3 regions of the Micromonospora sp. NPDC050495 genome follow, and region 2 is predicted to be linked to each of the others. Evidence: riboswitches for the same ligand, from Rfam matches in the RefSeq annotation. Region 2 holds a riboswitch; each other region holds the start of a gene.
The links. Region 2 has a riboswitch for S-adenosylmethionine ahead of AB0I11_RS18390 (GNAT family protein). Riboswitches for the same ligand answer to the same signal wherever they lie in the genome.
Positions count from the first base shown of each region.

Region 1: it holds a riboswitch for S-adenosylmethionine, as region 2 does, so the genes downstream of both, thrC (threonine synthase) here and AB0I11_RS18390 (GNAT family protein) in region 2, are expected to answer to the same signal.
Region 3: it holds a riboswitch for S-adenosylmethionine, as region 2 does, so the genes downstream of both, AB0I11_RS25535 (aminotransferase class V-fold PLP-dependent enzyme) here and AB0I11_RS18390 (GNAT family protein) in region 2, are expected to answer to the same signal.

Region 1 covers NZ_JBFAJK010000033.1:46,328-51,671, forward strand. The annotation lists gene AB0I11_RS25430 (DoxX family protein) at 1-378, shown strand, start outside; gene AB0I11_RS25435 (DUF4232 domain-containing protein) at 390-1,124, opposite strand; gene AB0I11_RS25440 (metalloregulator ArsR/SmtB family transcription factor) at 1,132-1,440, opposite strand; gene AB0I11_RS25445 (DMT family transporter) at 1,530-2,492, shown strand; SAM riboswitch class I at 2,565-2,697, shown strand; gene thrC (threonine synthase) at 2,710-3,999, shown strand; gene AB0I11_RS25455 (hypothetical protein) at 4,052-4,405, shown strand; gene AB0I11_RS25460 (hypothetical protein) at 4,617-5,344, opposite strand, start outside.
Region 2 covers NZ_JBFAJK010000017.1:30,760-36,103, forward strand. The annotation lists gene AB0I11_RS18380 (ABC transporter permease) at 1-640, opposite strand, end outside; gene AB0I11_RS18385 (ABC transporter substrate-binding protein) at 649-2,220, opposite strand; SAM riboswitch class IV at 2,600-2,714, shown strand; gene AB0I11_RS18390 (GNAT family protein) at 2,693-3,352, shown strand; gene nhaA (Na+/H+ antiporter NhaA) at 3,482-5,344, opposite strand, start outside.
Region 3 covers NZ_JBFAJK010000033.1:67,158-72,501, forward strand. The annotation lists gene AB0I11_RS25520 (DUF4031 domain-containing protein) at 1-160, shown strand, start outside; gene AB0I11_RS25525 (metal-dependent phosphohydrolase) at 275-916, opposite strand; gene AB0I11_RS25530 (FUSC family protein) at 983-2,242, shown strand; gene AB0I11_RS25535 (aminotransferase class V-fold PLP-dependent enzyme) at 2,264-3,526, opposite strand; SAM riboswitch class IV at 3,577-3,697, opposite strand; gene AB0I11_RS25540 (PrsW family intramembrane metalloprotease) at 3,721-5,202, shown strand; gene AB0I11_RS25545 (hypothetical protein) at 5,230-5,344, opposite strand, start outside.

The sequences.
Region 1 (5,344 bases), on a different contig from region 2:
CACGGCGCCGCGTCGATCTTCGGCGTCCTCGGTGGCAACCGGGGCTCCGGTGCGGCTATCCCGTTCGCCACCTGGCCCGGCTGGTGGGCAGCGCTGATCCAGCTCGTCTGCGGCGCGCTGGTGCTGGTCGGCCTGTTCACCCGGCCCGCCGCGCTGCTCGCCTCCGGGTCGATGGCGTACGCGTACTTCACGGTGCACCAGCCGCACGAGTTGCTGCCGATCCAGAACGGCGGCGAGCTGGCCGCGCTCTTCTGCTGGTCGTTCCTGCTGGTCGCGGTGCTCGGCCCGGGAAGCTGGGCGCTGGACGCGGCGCTGGCCCGCCGCCGGGCCACCCCGGCCGAGCCCGCCACGGCCCCGCCGGCCTCGGTCCCGGTCTGAACGCCCACTAGCTAGCGCACCAGAGTCCGGTACGGGCGCTCCCGTACCGGGCTCTGGTGCGCCAGCGGGTTGACCGGCGGGGTCGTGGGCGACGCCGGGGCGGGCGGCGTGGGCGCGTCGGTGGCCGGGCCCGGCTTCCTGCGCTCCCACGCGCTGACCCCCAGCCGGCCGGTGTTGCCCAGGTCGATCGGTCCGTCCAGGGCAACCGGGTACGCGGGCCGCCCGGCCACCGGGGCGACGTCGAGCGCGGTGCCGTTGGCCGCCACCACCGTCGGGTCGGTGACCAGGTTGCGCCAGATCAGCGCGGCGCCGGCCCGCTCGCCGGGGGCCAGCACGATCCGGGTGGGCGGGTGGTCGAAGCCGGCGGTGATCGGGGCCGCGCCCGGGATGATCCGCACCGTGATCGGATCGCCGTCGGCATCCCGGAGCCGGACCGCCGGATAGCCGCTCAGCTCGTACGGCCGGTCGCCGCAGTTGACCAGCTCCAGGCCCATCGCCCGGAGCCCCATCGCGGCGCTCACCCCGAGTTCGGTGATCAGGATGCCCTCCGGCGAGCAGGCGGCGGCGGGCGTCGGGTCGGCCGTGGGGGCGCCCGGCCGCGGCGGTGTGGTGGCCAGCGGGTCGACACCCGCCGGCGCCGTGGGCAGCCGGTCGGGCGGCCTCCCGGCCGGCCCCTGCGTCGGGGCGCAGGCGGCCAGCAGCGTCACGCCGGTGAGGGCGCCGATCAGGCGCGCCGTGCTCCGCATCGGGTGATCAGGCCGCCCGGCCGGGCCCGGCGAGGACCGCGTCGAGCAGGCCCGGGTAGTGGCGGTCCAGTTCCTCGCGGCGCAGGCGCACGAACCGGCTGGTGCCGGCGAGCCGGGTCCGGGTCAGGCCGGCCTCGCGCAGCACCTTGAGGTGATGGCTGCGGGTCGCCTTGGAGACGCCGAACTCGAAGGTGCCGCAGGCGTGTTCCCCGCCCTCGGCGAGGGCCCGGACGATCTGCAGCCGGACGTCGTCGGCCAGCGCCGCCAGCACGGCGGTCACCGGTACGTCCCGCAGCTCGGGTTCGTGCAGCTCCATGTGACCAGGGTAACCTATGTTCGACAATCGTCAAACAAGCTCCTAGAGTCGGGCCGTTGGTTCGACGGTACTCGAACATAGGAGCTGCGATGCGTTCCCGTCACGCCACCCTGCCGATCTTCGCCGTAATCAGCTGGGGAGTCATGTTCCCCGTGCTGGCCAGCGCGCTCACCCGGGTGGACGCGCTCAACCTGACCACCGCCCGGTACGTGCTGGCCACCGCCGTGCTGCTCGCCCTGCTGCTGGCGCGCGAGGGGGTCGCCGCCCTGGCCACCCAGCGACGCGGAGTCGAGGTGGCGCTGCTCGGCGCGCTCGGCTTCGCCGGCTTCAACACGCTGATGAACCTCGCCCTCGGCCACGCCACCCCGCAGCAGATCGCGCTCTTCGCGGCCACCGTGCCGCTGGTCACCCAGCTGGTCCGCTGGGCGCGCGACGGCGTACGGCCCCGGCCGGCGCTGCTCGGCCTCTCGCTGGTCGCCCTGGTCGGCGTCGGCCTGGTGATCACCCGGGGTCGGCTGGACGGGCTGGGACAGTTCGGCCTGGGCGGGCTGCTCATGATCGGCGCGGTGCTCGGCTGGGCGTTCTACACCCACGGCGCGAGCCGGTTCCCCGAGTGGTCCGCGCTGCGGTACACCACGCTCACCGCCGTCGCCGGCATGCTCGCCATGCTCGCCGCCAGCACCGTCGCCGACCTCGCCGGGCTCCAGCACGCGCCGGCCGCCGCCGACCTCGTCGCGGTCGCTCCCCAGCTCGGGTACGCGGTGCTCGTCGGCGCCGTCCTCGCGGTGCTGGCCTGGAACACCGGCGTACGACGGCTCGGCCCGGCCAACGCCGCGCTCTTCATGAACCTGGTGCCGGTGGCCACGTTCGCGGTGCAGATCCTGCGTGGCTACCGGCCGGTCCCGGTGGAGCTGGTCGGCGCCGGGCTGACCATCGCCGCCCTGGTGGCCGCGAACCTCGCCACCCGTACCCGCGCCGCGGCGACCCCGGCGCCGGACGCCGTGGTCGACCGGCCGGCCGTGGTGGAGCCGGTCGCGGTGTTCGGGCGCTGAGCCGGCCCACACCGTGGGATCCCCAGGTGGCGCGGCCTCCGGCGGCGCATAGACTCGACGGCACAACTGCATACCTCATCCAGAGGGGCTGAGGGATACGGCCCGATGACGCCCCGGCAACCACCCGCGCGCTCGACGACGAGCGACCGCGGGCAGGTGCCAATTCCGTCCCCGCCGCATCCGGCGATGCGGGGAAAGATGAGAGGACCTTCTCGACATGACGTCGACGCTTCCCGCCGTCTCCGGCATCGACACCACCCTCAGCCCGGCCCGCGCCCTGGTCTGTCGCGCCTGTTCCGCGCGCTACCCGCTGGCCGCGCAGCACGCCTGCTACGAGTGTTTCGGCCCGCTGGAGGTCGACTACGACGCCGCCGCGCTGGCCGCCGTCACCCGCGAGCAGATCGAGGCCGGCCCGAAGAACCTCTGGCGGTACGCCGCCCTGCTCCCGGCCGGCCAGGACCCGGCCACCCGGGTGACCCTGGACCCGGGACTGACCCCGCTGGTGTCCGCCCCGAACCTCGCCGCCGAGCTGGGCATCACCGCCCCGCTCTGGGTCAAGGACGACAGCGCCAACCCCACCCACTCGTTCAAGGACCGGGTCGTCTCGGTGGCGCTGACCGCCGCCCGGGCGCTCGGCTTCACCCGGTACGCCTGCGCCTCGACCGGCAACCTGGCCAACTCGGTGGCCGCCCACGCGGCCCGGGCCGGCGCGCCGTCGGTGGTCTTCATCCCCAGCGACCTGGAGTCGGGCAAGGTGGTCACCACCGCCGTCTACGGCGGCGACCTGGTCGCCATCGACGGCTCGTACGACGACGTGAACCGGCTCTGCGGCGAGCTGGTGGAGACCGACGAGTTCGAGGACACCGCGTTCGTCAACGTCAACGTCCGGCCGTTCTACGCCGAGGGCTCCAAGACCCTCGGCTACGAGGTGGCCGAGCAGCTCGGTTGGCGGATCCCGGCCCAGGTGGTCATCCCGATGGCCAGCGGCGAGCTGCTCACGAAGATCGACAAGGCGTTCGCCGAGCTGGTCGAGATCGGCCTGGTCGAGGCGCCGGCCGGCGGCTGGAAGGTGTTCGGCGCGCAGTCGGCCGGCTGCAACCCGATCGCCACCGCGCTGCACGCCGGCACCGACACGATCACCCCGGTCAAGCCCACCGGCATCGCCAAGTCGCTGAACATCGGCGACCCGGCGGCGGGCCTCTACGCGCTGGAGGCGGTCCGTCGCAGCGGCGGCTGGATGGAGTACGCCGACGACGACGAGATCCGCGCCGGCATCCGGCTGCTGGCCCGCACCACCGGGGTGTTCGCCGAGACCGCCGGCGGGGTCACCGTCGCGGTGCTGCGCAAGCTGGTGGAGTCCGGTCGGCTCGACCCGGCCGCCGAGACGGTGGTCTTCAACACCGGCGAGGGTCTGAAGACCATCGACGCGGTCGCCCCGCAGGTCGGCCCCACCCACCGCATCAAGCCCTCGCTGCGGGCCGCCCGCGACGCCGGCCTGCTCGCCTAGGGGTCGCTCAACCGGTGGTTCGGGTGGTGTCGCGCACCACGACGTGCCAGCGGTGATCCGGAGCCGGGCTGGTCAGGCCGAGGGCCACCGGGCGCAACGGGCGCCCTGGTCCCGTAGCGACTGCGCCAGGGTGGTCAGCCCGGCGGGCGCGGCGGCTCTCGCCGTCGGGGCGCTGTTCCTGGCCGGGTTGGGCATCGCGAACCTCTACCCGCTCTCGCTCGCGCTCACCCTCGGCCTGCTCGGCGCCCTGGCGGACCGGCGCGGGCTGGCCACCGGCTTCGCGCTCGAACCGGTGCTGATCGGCGGCGGTGCCGTCCTGTTGTGGGCCGGGCTCCGCACCGTTCGCTCGGCTGTCCGGCCGAGGGCAACCGGCCCGAGCGGAGGATCGGGAGAGAGCGGTGGGTAACCGGCGGTATCCGGTGAGTGCCAGAAAACCACCCTCAAGGACTTGACGGCAGGAACCGGACGGCGCAAGATGCTCGGTGCGGGAGGGCATCCGCCGGAGACTTTTCAAGTTCTTGCGACCCAACGCCAGAGGCGTTGTGCGGACGTCCCTCCCGACCAACCTCGCGACAGGGCCGGCGGAACTCCGCCGGCCCTGTCGCTGTCCGTGGCCCTCAGCCGGTCGGCCCGGCCCCAGGTGGCGGCAGCCGGCCGGCCAGGTCGCACACCGCGCGGTGCAGGTCCTCGTCCGGCTGGAAGCGGTGCCGGCCGATCGCCGGCGGCACCGTGTCGCCCGCCGGGATGACCAGCGCCTTCGGGTCGCGGACCCGGCGGTCCACCCCGGCGGCCGGATCGTCGCGGGGCAGCTCCGGCGGGAAGACCGGGCCGCCGACCGGATCGGTACGCCGCCACAGGTTGATCCACCGCCAGTCCACCCGGTCACCGAGCTCACGGAGCACCGCGGGCCCGAGGTACGCCGGAAAGACCCGGCTGTAGAGCCGGCCGAGCGGGGTGCCGTAGGTCAACAGCGCCACCCGGGCCCGGCAGGCCGCCGGCAACTGGAGGACCGCCGCCGCGGCCAGCACGCTGCCGTGGCTCTGCCCGGAGAGCACGACCGCGTTCCCGCCGGCGGTGAGGTGCGCGATCCGCCGGGTGAGGTCCGGCACCGCGCGCTCGGCGTAGCACGGGGCGGCCAGCGGGTGCCCGGCGCGCGGCCAGAAGGTGGCCAGCTCCCAGAGCACGCCGACGACCCGCATCGCGCGCGACCGGTACGCGAACAGCCCGGTGCCGAACAGCACCACCGCGAACAGCCCGATCAACAGGCTCCCCAGGTCGGTCGCGAAGATCACCGGACGGGCCAGCGGCATCCCGCCCAGCCAGTGCGCCACGTCCTCCGGCCCGT
Region 2 (5,344 bases):
GGACGTGGTCGGAGGAGAGCGCCTCCAGCATCGCCGACCGGGTCTGCCGCATGATGATGGCGGCGAGGCCGGTGCCGAGAATGACGGCCGGCAGGACGATGTGGTGCAGGTTGTCCACCGGGTCCTGGAGCAGGGGCACGAAGCCGGAGGCCGGGAAGAGCCCGGCCGCCACGGAGAGGTAGAGGATCGCCAGCAGTCCGAGCCAGAAGTGCGGCACCGACAGGCCGATCAGGGCCAGCCCGTTGGCCAGCCACTCGGCGGGGCGCCCGCGGCGGACCGCCGCGAGCACCCCGGCCCCGACGCCGAGCGCGGCGGCGAGGACGATCGCCAGCAGGGACAGTTCGACGGTGACGGGCAGGGCGGTGCCGAGCATCGAGGAGACCGGTATCCCGGTCCGGATCGACACCCCGAAGTCGCCCTGCACGACGCGCGCCACGTACTGCCCGAACTGGATCGGCAGCGGCTGGTCGAGCCCGTAGTGGTGCCGGATGGCCTCCAGCGCCTCCGGGGACCGGTCCTCGCCGGCGAGGGCGAGGGCCGGGTCCCCGGGCAGCGCCCGCACCCCGAGGAACACCACGACCGTCGACAGCAGCAGCGTCAACGCCGAGTGCCAGGCACGGGTGAGCAGATAGCGAGCCACGACATGACCTACTTGGTGAACCCGGCGAAGGCCGCCCGGATCACGCCGTCCGGGAAGACCTGCAGGCCTTGGATCTTCTGCGAGACGGCGGTCAGGTTCCGCTGCCGGTAGAGGTAGATCAGCGCGTCGTCCTGCTGGAGGATCGCCACCGCCTGCCCGTAGAGCTTCTTGCGCTCCTCGATGTCGTTGGACTGCCGGGCCTGGGTGAGCGCGGTGTCGAGCTGCGGGTTGCTGTAGCCGGAGACGTTCTGGCTGCCGCCGGTGCCGACGAAGTTGGTGATGTTGGCGTCCGGGTCGATCCGCCCGCTCCAGCCCAGTTGCAGCAGCTCGAAGTTGCCGCGGTCCTGCTCGTCGAGGAGCGAGGAGTACTCCACCGGGTTGATCTTCAGGTCGAACCCGCCGTCCTTGACCATGGCCTGCAACGCCTGCGCGAGGCGCAGCGAGTCGGGCGTGTTCGAGATGAGCATGGCCACCGGGTACGGCGTCTGCACGCCGGCCTCGGACAGCAACTGCTTGGCCTTGGCGGGATCGTGCGGGACGCACGTCTGCGCCTGCTCGGACGAGAACGGGCTGGCCGGCGAGATCGGTGAGCAGGCGGGGGCGAAGAGTCCGTTGAAGACGGCCTGGACCAGCGCCTTGCGGTCGAGGGCGTACTCGAAGGCCTGCCGGACCTTGGCGTTCTGCGCGATCGGCCGGTTGATCGGCTTCGGCGGGGTGCCGACGCCGTCGACGTTGCCGATGTTGAAGGTGAGCCCCTGGTAGCCCAGCGACTGGGACTGGAGCACGGTGAGCGAGGAGTCGCCGCGCAACGCGGCGTAGTCCTGGGTGGAGATGCTGTCGGCGACCTGCGCGTCGCCGGAGCGCAGGTTGGCCGCCCGGATGCTCGCGTCGCTGAGGATGTGCCAGGAGATGGCGTCGAAGTTGACCTTGCTGGCGTCGTAGAAGTTCGGGTCGCGGACCACGTCGATGGAGTTCTGCGGCACCCGCTTGGCGAACTTGAACGGGCCGACGCAGACCGGCGCGTTGGCGAAGTTGTCGCCGAGGCTCTGCAGCGCCTTCGGGCTCATGATCATGCCGGCCCGGTCCGCCAGCGCCCCGACCAGCGGCGCGAACGGCTGCTTCAGGTGGATCACGACGGTGTTGGCGTCGGGCGCGTCGACGGTTTCGATGGGACCGAGTTCGCTCTTGCGCGCGGAGCGGGCGTTGGTCAGGTGCCGTTGCAGGGTGGCCTTGACCGCGGCGGAGTCGAACGGCGTCCCGTCCGCGAACCGCGCGCCCTGGCGCAGCGGGATGGTGACCGTCCTGCCGTCGCTGCTGGTGCTCGGCAGGGCGGTGGCCAGCTGCGGTACGACCTGGGCCTGCTCGTTGACGTCGTAGAGCTTCTGGCAGATGGCCTGGAAGACGTAGCGCGAGTAGAGGCTGCGCGACAGCGTCGGGTCCAGCGCGTCGGGCTCCGCGGAGAGGGCGATGACCAGCTTGCCGCCCTTCTTCACGGCGGCCGGGTCGGCCGGCGTACCGAAGTTGTCCTGTCCTGCCGCCTGGTCCTCACCGGACTTGGCGCCGCCCTCGTCGTTCGACACCGGCGAGCACGCTACGACGGTGCAGGCGACGGCGAGCGCCGCCACAGCTGCCCGTAATGGGGAGAGCCTTCGCAGGCTCGGGTCACTGAGGTTCGTCATTGGGAGCTCCTCGAGTGGGCGATTCGGGGAGCGTATGTTGTATACGAACTGCTCCGCAAGACCTCCGGTCTGCGCCAGGACGAGCCCCAGCGGCCGACCACCCGGGCCAGGCGCCGCGCGGCGGGCAGGTTCGCGACGGTCCGGTCGAGGAAGGCGCGGACCTCGCCGGGGTCACGGGTCCGGCGTCCGAACCCGACCGGCCGGCAGCGGCGCTCGCGCACCTGTCAGGCGTGGAAATGTGGATTGCGTCGGCCCCAACACCGTCGCTACCGTGACGCCAGGTCATGAGTGCCAGCGCGAAGCCCCGGCTTGCTGGCCGGCAACCCTCCTACGCGGGTGGGGTGCTCCGGGTGAGGACCCGGCCCGGCACAGGGTGTGCCAGGCAAGTCGCGGACGGAGCACTCCCCTGCCATTCCCCACGAGACTGACCGCGCCGCTGCTCGACGGTGAACGTGTCCGGCTGGAGCCGCTGGAGCACCGGCACGCCGCGGACCTGGCCAGAGCGGCCGAGGAGGACCGGACCTCGTACCGCTTCACGTGGGTGCCCACCGCGGGCGAGGTGAGCGACTACATCGATGCTCAGCTGGCCCGGGCCGCGGCCGGGAGTTTGCTGCCGTACGCGCAGGTGGCCAAGGCGTCCGGACGCGCCGTTGGGGCGACCGCCTACTGGGATCCGCGGCTGTGGCCGGACCGCGACGAGTTGTGCGCGGTCGAGGTCGGTTTCACCTGGCTGGCCGCTTCGGCCCAGGGCAGCGGGCTGAACACCGAGGCCAAGTTCCTGCTGTTCGCCCACGCGTTCGAGCAGTGGCGGGTGGCCCGCGTCGACCTCAAGACCGACGCGCGCAACGCGCGCTCCCGCGCGGCGATCGAGGGGGTGGGCGCGCAGTTCGAGGGCGTGCTGCGCTGCTGGTCGCGGTCCTGGGCGCCGGGTGAGGAGGGCCTGCTCCGGGACTCCGCGATGTACTCCATCCTCGCCTCGGAATGGCCGGCCTGCCGGACCCGCCTGCACACCCGGCTCGCCGAAGGCCGGTGACCTCGGCCGATCCGCCGAACGCGCCAACGCGCCGGCGCTTCCGCGCACGCCTCGACGAGGTCCCGGATCCTCGTGACGCTCCGGTCGCGTCCCGTCCCGGCAGGAGGTCGCACGGCGCGACCTGACGGCCTACCGGCGTGCCGTCACGTCGACGGGACGCGCCTGGTCACCGGTCGCCGGCCCAGCGCGGCCGAGGCGGGCCCGGGCGCGGGCCGTACGAATGGCGGTGGTCAGGGTCGCGATGTCGTAGGCGCCGTGGTGGCGGCGGCCGTTGATGAAGAAGGTCGGGGTGCCGGACACTGCGCTGTGGTCGGCCGAGTCGATGTCGCGGTCGATGCGAGCGGCGTGGGCGTGGCTCGTGAGCTCGTCGTGGAAGCGCTTCTGATCCAGGCCGAGGTCGCCGGCGTATCCGAGCAGATCGGTGAGGCTCAGCTTGTCCTGGTGGTCGAGCAGCAGGTCGTGCATCTGCCAGAACTTGCCCTGGGCGGCCGCCGCTTCGGCGGCCTCCGCGGCGAGCTGGGCGTGCGGGTGCACGTCTGGCAGCGGCAGGTGGCGCCACACGAAACGCAGGTCGGCGTGGCCCAGCAGCTGTCGGACGGCCGGCTCGGCCCTCCCGCAGTACGGGCACTGGAAGTCGCCGTACTGCACCAGCGTCACCGACGCGTCGGCCGGGCCGCGGACGTGGTCCCGCTGCTCGTCAACGTCGGGGATGAGGTCGGTCAGCTCCGTCATGTCGCCGAACAGCGCCCGGATGCGCGTGTCCTTGGGCAACATGTGGGTGACCCGGAACGCGGTCCAGGTCAGCGCCGAGGACACGATCGCGGCGCTGAGCACCCCGACCTTGGCCTCGGCCAGGTGGTCGCCGGTGAAGGCCAGGCCGGCGATCAGCAGCGACACGGTGAAGCTGACGCCGGCGATCGTGCCGCTTCCGAGCACGCCCGCCCAGCCCACGGCCGGACGGATGCGACCGCGTGAGACCCAGGTGAGCCCGGCCGAGGTGCCGATCACGGCGAGCGGCTTGCCGACGACATACGCGAGCAGCACGCCCCAGGTCAGAGGTGAGGTGAACGCCTGGGCCAGGAACGGACCGTCGATGCTGATGCCGGCGTTGGCCAGGCCGAACAGCGGCACGATGAGGTAGCTGGACCAGGGATGGTAGATGCGCTGAAGGCGGTCGTTGGGCGACAGCGTGTTCGCGAGGCCGATCGACGCCGTCCGCGCGAGCGTGGGCGTCGGCTGCTCACGGAACGACCGGAACAGTCCGCTGACCTGCTCGAGCTCGGCGCGTCCCGGAGAGTAGGCGAACGCGGTCAGCCCGATGGCCAGTCCGGCCACCACCGGGTCGACTCCGCTGACCAGAAGCGCGCCCCACATCACGACGGCGACCGGCGCGTACGCCGCGCCACGTCTCACGCCGGCCGCGCGGAGGGCCAGCATGACCGCGAACGCCGCGACGGCCACCACGATGGGCGTCATTCTGATGTCGTCGCTGTAGACGAGGGCGATGACGATGAGTGCGATCAGGTCGTCGACCACGAACACGGTGAGCAGAAAGATCCGGACCTGGTCGGGCACGCCGCGACCGAGCAGTGCCAGCAGGCCCAACGCCAGAGCGGTGTCGGTCGACATGGCCACACCCCAGCCATGCGCGCCCGGCCCACCGTGGTTGATCGCCAGGAAGACCAGCACCGGGATCAGCATGCCGATCACGCCGGCCACGGCGGGCAGCACGAATCGTCGCCGGTCGCGGAGGTCACCCAGGTCGAACTCGCGCCGCGTCTCGAGGCCGACGACCAGGAAGAACAGCGTCATCAAGCCGCTGTTGATCCAGGTGTGCAGGTCGCGGGAGAGCTCGAGGTGCCCGAGGCGTAGGGACAGTGGGGTGCGCCACAGGGCTTCGTAGGAGTTGAGGTCGATGTTGGCCCAGAGCAGTGCGGCGACGATGGCGGTCACGAGCACACCGGCGCTGCCGGACTCGGTCCGCAGAAAGGC
Region 3 (5,344 bases), on a different contig from region 2:
GGCCGTCTGGCTCGGCGCCCAGGTCGTCGCGCCCCGCGAGATCGTCCGCCTCCTGCGCACCGCCAACCTCCGCCGCCCCAAACACCTCACCCCCACCCCCATCCCCACCCCCACCCCCACCCCCGCTTCCGCGATCAAGGAGTTGTGGTTCCCGGTTTGAGGCGATTCGCGGCTTTCCTCCGGTGCCACAAGTCCAAGATCGGCGAGGGGTGGGGGCGGGGGCGGGGGCGAGGGGGCGGGGCGAGGGGAGCGAGAGGGTGGGGGAGGCCAGGGGTTATGGGTGGGGGAGGGTGGTTAGTTCGCGGGTGAGGTTGGCGCGGGCGGGGGCTTCCCAACGGGCGTGGAGGGCCGGCAGGCGGTAGAGCGCGGGCAGGGCGAGCAGGTGGGCGAGGACCTGGCCGCGACCGGCGCGGAAGGCGGGCTCGGGGACGTGGGCGTACTCGCGGCGGACGGCGGCGGCGTACCGGTCGTAGCGGTCCGGCGGGGCGGCCAGGATCGCCAGGTCGGCGTCGCAGAGCAGGGCGCCGTCCGGGTCGTCAGCGGCGACCGTGTGGTCGGCGGTCAGCAGCACCAGCCGGCGTACCTCGGTCACCGCCGGGGCCGGTAGCCCGGCGCCGGCGAGCAGCTCGCCGGCCAGTTCCGCGCTGGCCCGCTCGTTGGCGTCGCCGCCGGCCCGGGGGTCGTAGACGGCGTCGTGGCACCACGCCGCGAGCCGGACCAGCTCGGGGCGGCGGGCTGACCCGGCGTACCCGTCGACGACGGCCAACACGGCCCGCAGATGGGGCAGGGCGTGATAGTGCCGGTGCGGCTCCCGCCAGCCGGCCACCAGCCGGGACCCCGCCCGCGCCACGCCCGCCGGGTCGGCCGCCCCGGCCGCGTACGCCGCCGCCTGCCACCGGTCGATCAGCTCGTCCACCCGGTGCAGTCTGCCGCACCGCCGCCCCGGCAGGATTCAGCCCTGACCGGGCGGGTAGTCCCGCCCATGGCCGGGGACCGACGATCGCCGTTTCTGCGGCGTGCGCCGCTGCGTGAAGGACTGGTCGACGTGGACGGGCCCCGGGTCACCGAGGCGATGGAGCAGCTGCGGGAGCGGAGCCGGGCCACCCTGCACGACCGGCTGCACCGGGTGCGGATGGCCGCCGGCCTGGCCGTGCAGGCGGGCCTCGCCGCCGGCCTCGCCTACCTGATCTCGCACCGGCTGCTGCACAACCCGCAGCCGGTGTTCGCGCCGATCTCCGCGGTCGGCACCCTCGCGGCCTCCGTCGGGCAGCGGTTCCGCCGGACCGTGGAGCTGATCGTCGGGGTGGCGGTCGGGGTGGCCGTGGGCGACCTGCTGATCTATTTCCTCGGCACCGGCGCCTGGCAGCTGGCGCTGGTGGTGACCGCGGCGATCCTGCTGACCATCTTCGCCGGGGCCAGCGTGGCCATCGTGATCCAGGCGGCGGCCACCGCGGTGCTGATCGTCACGCTCAGCCCGTCCACCCAGAACCTGGAGATACCCCGCTTCGTCGACGCGTTCCTGGGCGGCGGTATCGCACTGGTGGTCACCGCGATCCTGCTGCCACTCAACCCGCTCCGGGTGATCAACCGGGCCGCCCGGCCGGCGTTGGACCTGCTCGCGTCGCAGCTCGACAGCTGCGCCGAGGCGCTGCGAAGACGGGACCGGCACGCGGCCCAGCAGGCGCTGCACCGGTTGCGGGAGAACAAGGAGGAGCTGGCCGCGCTCTCCGAGGCGATCGAGGGCGCCAAGGAGACCATCACCATCTCCCCGGCCCGCTGGCACCGGCGCAACGAGCTGACCCACTACGCGGAGGCGGCCGACCCGATCGACCGGGCGATGCGCAACAGCGGCACCCTGATCCGCCGCTCGGTCACCATCATCGAGGACGAGGAGCCGATCCCCGAGCCGATGGTCGACGCCATCGCCCACCTGGCCGAGTCGGTCCGCCTGCTGCGGCACGAGTTCGCCGTCGGGGAGGAGCCCGAGCAGGCCCGGGAGCGCTCGCTCCGCGGGGTCAGCGAGGCCGGCCGGGCGTACACCGAGGGGGTGGGGTTCTCCGGCAGCGTGGTGATCGCCCAGGTACGCACCACGGCCAGCGACCTGCTGGTGGCCTCCGGGATCGACCAGGAGGAGGCGAACCGGCTGGTCCGGCAGGCGTTCGGCGACAAGGAGCAGCGCAGCGGCGAGATCACCGAGCAGAGCCCCGCCCCGAAACCCCCCACCGCCCCACCGGTCGGCTGACCCCACCCCTCCCGGGACCGGTCAGGCCAGCGTGGCCAGGGCGGTGAGCAGGGCGTCCACGTCGGCGCGGGTGGTGCCGAGGCCCAGGCTGGCGCGCAGCGCGGTGGGCGGCAGGTCGGTCCGGCCGGCGCGGGCGGCCGCCTCGGTCAGCAGCCGGCGAGCCAGCGGGTGGGCGCAGAACAGGCCGTCGCGTACCCCGATCCGGTGCGCGGTCGCCAGGTGGGCGGCCACCTCGGCGGAGTCCCGGCCGGCGACCACGAAGCTGACGATGCCCACCCGGGGCGCGTCCGGCGCGAAGGTGCGCAGCTCCAGCACGTGCGGCAGGGCGGCGATGCCGTCCCGCAGCCGGGCCAGCAGGGCCTGCTCCCGGGCGTGCAGCGCGTCCCGGTCGGCCTCGGCGAGCGCCGCGCAGACCGCCGCGAGGGCCACCGCGCCGAGCAGGTTCGGGGTGCCCGCCTCGTGCCGGGCCGGGCCGGTGGCCCAGCGCACCTCGTGGGTGCCCGCGCCGACGTGGCTGGTGGCCCCGCCCCCGGCCAGGTACGGCGGGGCCGCGTCCAGCCAGTCGCTTCGGCCGACGAGCACGCCCGCCCCGAACGGGGCGTACAGCTTGTGCCCGGAGAGCGCCAGGTAGTCCACGTCCAGCGCGGCCAGGTCGACCGGGGCGTGCGGGGCGAGCTGGGCGGCGTCCACCAGGATCCGGGCGCCGTGCCGCCGGGCCACCCGGGCCAGCTCGGCCACCGGCCAGCGCTCCCCGGTCACGTTGCTCGCGCCGGTCACCGCGACCAGCACCGGCAGCCCCGGCCGGGCGTCCCGGGACAGCTCGCCGAGGGCCGCGTCGAGGGCGCGTACCGCCCCGCCAGGGCTCTCCGGCACCGGCAGCCGTACCGAGCCGCGCGGCCAGGGCAGCAGGTTGGCGTGGTGCTCGCCGGCGAAGGTGACCACGGTGGTGCCGGCGGGCAGCGCCCGGGCCAGCAGGTTGATCGCGTCGGTGGTGTGCCGGGTGAAGATCACGTGATCGTCGGGGCGGGCGCCGAGGAAGTCGCCGACCGTCTGCCGGGCCCGCTCGTAGGCCAGCGTGCAGCGCCGGGACAGCGCCCCGGCGCCCCGGTGCACGCTGGCGTACCAGGGCAGCAGCTCGGCCACCGCGTCGGCCGCGGCCCGCGCGCAGGGTGCGCTGGCCGCGTGGTCCAGGTTGATTTCCCCCGGTACGCCGAGCACGCCGAGCGGGTCCGGCCGGGTCGGCGGCGGCAGGGTGGGCAGCGAGGGTACGAGGGTGACGGTCATCGGCCGAACCTCCCGGGTCCAGGGGACCCCGGGGGATGGTACCGGGACGGGGTCCGCGCTTGCCCAGCACGCCGTTCGGGCTGGGCCCGGTCATCACCCGGGGCACCCCACCGCGAACTCGACGAGGGTTGCCGGCCAGCAAGCCGGGGCTTGACGCTGGCGCTCGTGACCTGCCCGGCAGCATAGCGGCCGCGATGCGGCCGGACCAGAGGGGCCCGGGGAACTACGCTGACGGCATGCCCGACACCCCGCCCGGCGGAGCCCTTCCGCCGCCGCCGACCGCGCCCGCCGCCCCTCCGCCGGGGCCGGCGACCCCCCGGATGCCCCTGCGCCGGGTGGGCTGGCGGCGGTTCCTGGCGCTCGCCGGCGTGGTGCTGCTGATCGCCGCCGGCGCCGTGTTCATGGTCTTCACCCTGGGCGAGAGCCTGGGCGCCGAGGCCCTGCTGGTCGGCGTGATCGCGGCCATCCTGCCGGTGCCGGTGCTGGTCTCCTGTTTCCTCTGGCTGGACCGGTACGAGCCGGAGCCGCTGAAGTATCTGATCTTCTGCTTCGCCTGGGGCGCGTTCGTCTCGACCGCGATCTCGCTGCTGGTCAACGAGACCGGCGCGAAGCTGTTCCAGAACTGGGGGCTGCCCAGCGCGCTGACCGCCGTGCTGGTGGCGCCGTTCATCGAGGAGTTGACGAAGGCGGCCGGGCCGATCCTGCTGTTGATCTTCCGGCGGCGCGAGTTCTCCGGGATCACCGACGGCCTGGTCTACTGCGGGCTCTCCGCGGTCGGCTTCGCCATGGTGGAGAACATCCTCTACCTGGGTGGCTACGGCTACCGCACCGGTGTCGAGGAGTACGGGCCGGCCACCGGGGCGCAGCAGGTCATCGCCATCTTCATCGTCCGGATCCTGCTGTTCGGCTTCGCCCACCCGCTGTTCACCTCGATGACCGGCGTGGGGCTGGGCGTCGCCGCCCGCAGCGCCGACCGGCGGGTCCGGCTGCTCGCCCCGATCGCCGGCCTGCTGCTGGCGATGATGCTGCACGGCACCTGGAACCTGCTGCCCTCGCTGGCCGTGGCCACCGGGCAGCCGGTGATCGTCCTGTACGGCTACATCGGCGTGATGGTGCCGATCTTCTTCGGCATGGTCGGCCTGGCCGTCTGGCTGCGGGCCTGGGAGGGGCGGCTCACCGAGCGGACCCTGCCGGACTACGTCCGGGCCGGTTGGCTCACCCCGCCCGAGGTGGCCGCCCTGGGCAGCCTCGGCCGGCGGCACGCGGCCCGGACCTGGGCCCGGCGGGTGGCCGGCGACGGTGGGGTGAAGGCGATGCGCGGATACCAGTTCGCCGCCACCCGGCTGGCGCTGCTGCGCGACGGGATGCGCCGAGGGCTGGACCGCAAGCCGGCCGAGCGGGACCGGACAGCGCGGGAGGAGCGGGAGTTGCTGGACGCGATCGGGGCGTACCGGTCGTTCTTCGTGGGCCGCGACCCGCAGGCGCCGCTGGGGGTGTGGGACGGGCACCGCTACCACCTGCGTTTCCCGGACGGGTCGCAGCGGGCGGTCGAGGCGCCGGACGAGCCGGTGGTGCCGATCCCGGTGGTGCTGGCCCCGCCGCCGCCCCCGGTCGGTCCCGGCCCGGCCGGCTGGTACGGCCCGCGCCCGGCCGCGCCCTGGTCCCCGGGCGGCTGACCGCCCGGGCCGCGCCCGGGACCGGGGTCAGCTCATCAGGCCGGTGAGGAAGTCGCCGAAGCCCTGGAAGATGGCGACCAGGGCGGCCCCGATCCCCTTGAACAACTGGGCGGCCCCGTCCGGCCGGAACGCCATGAAGTAG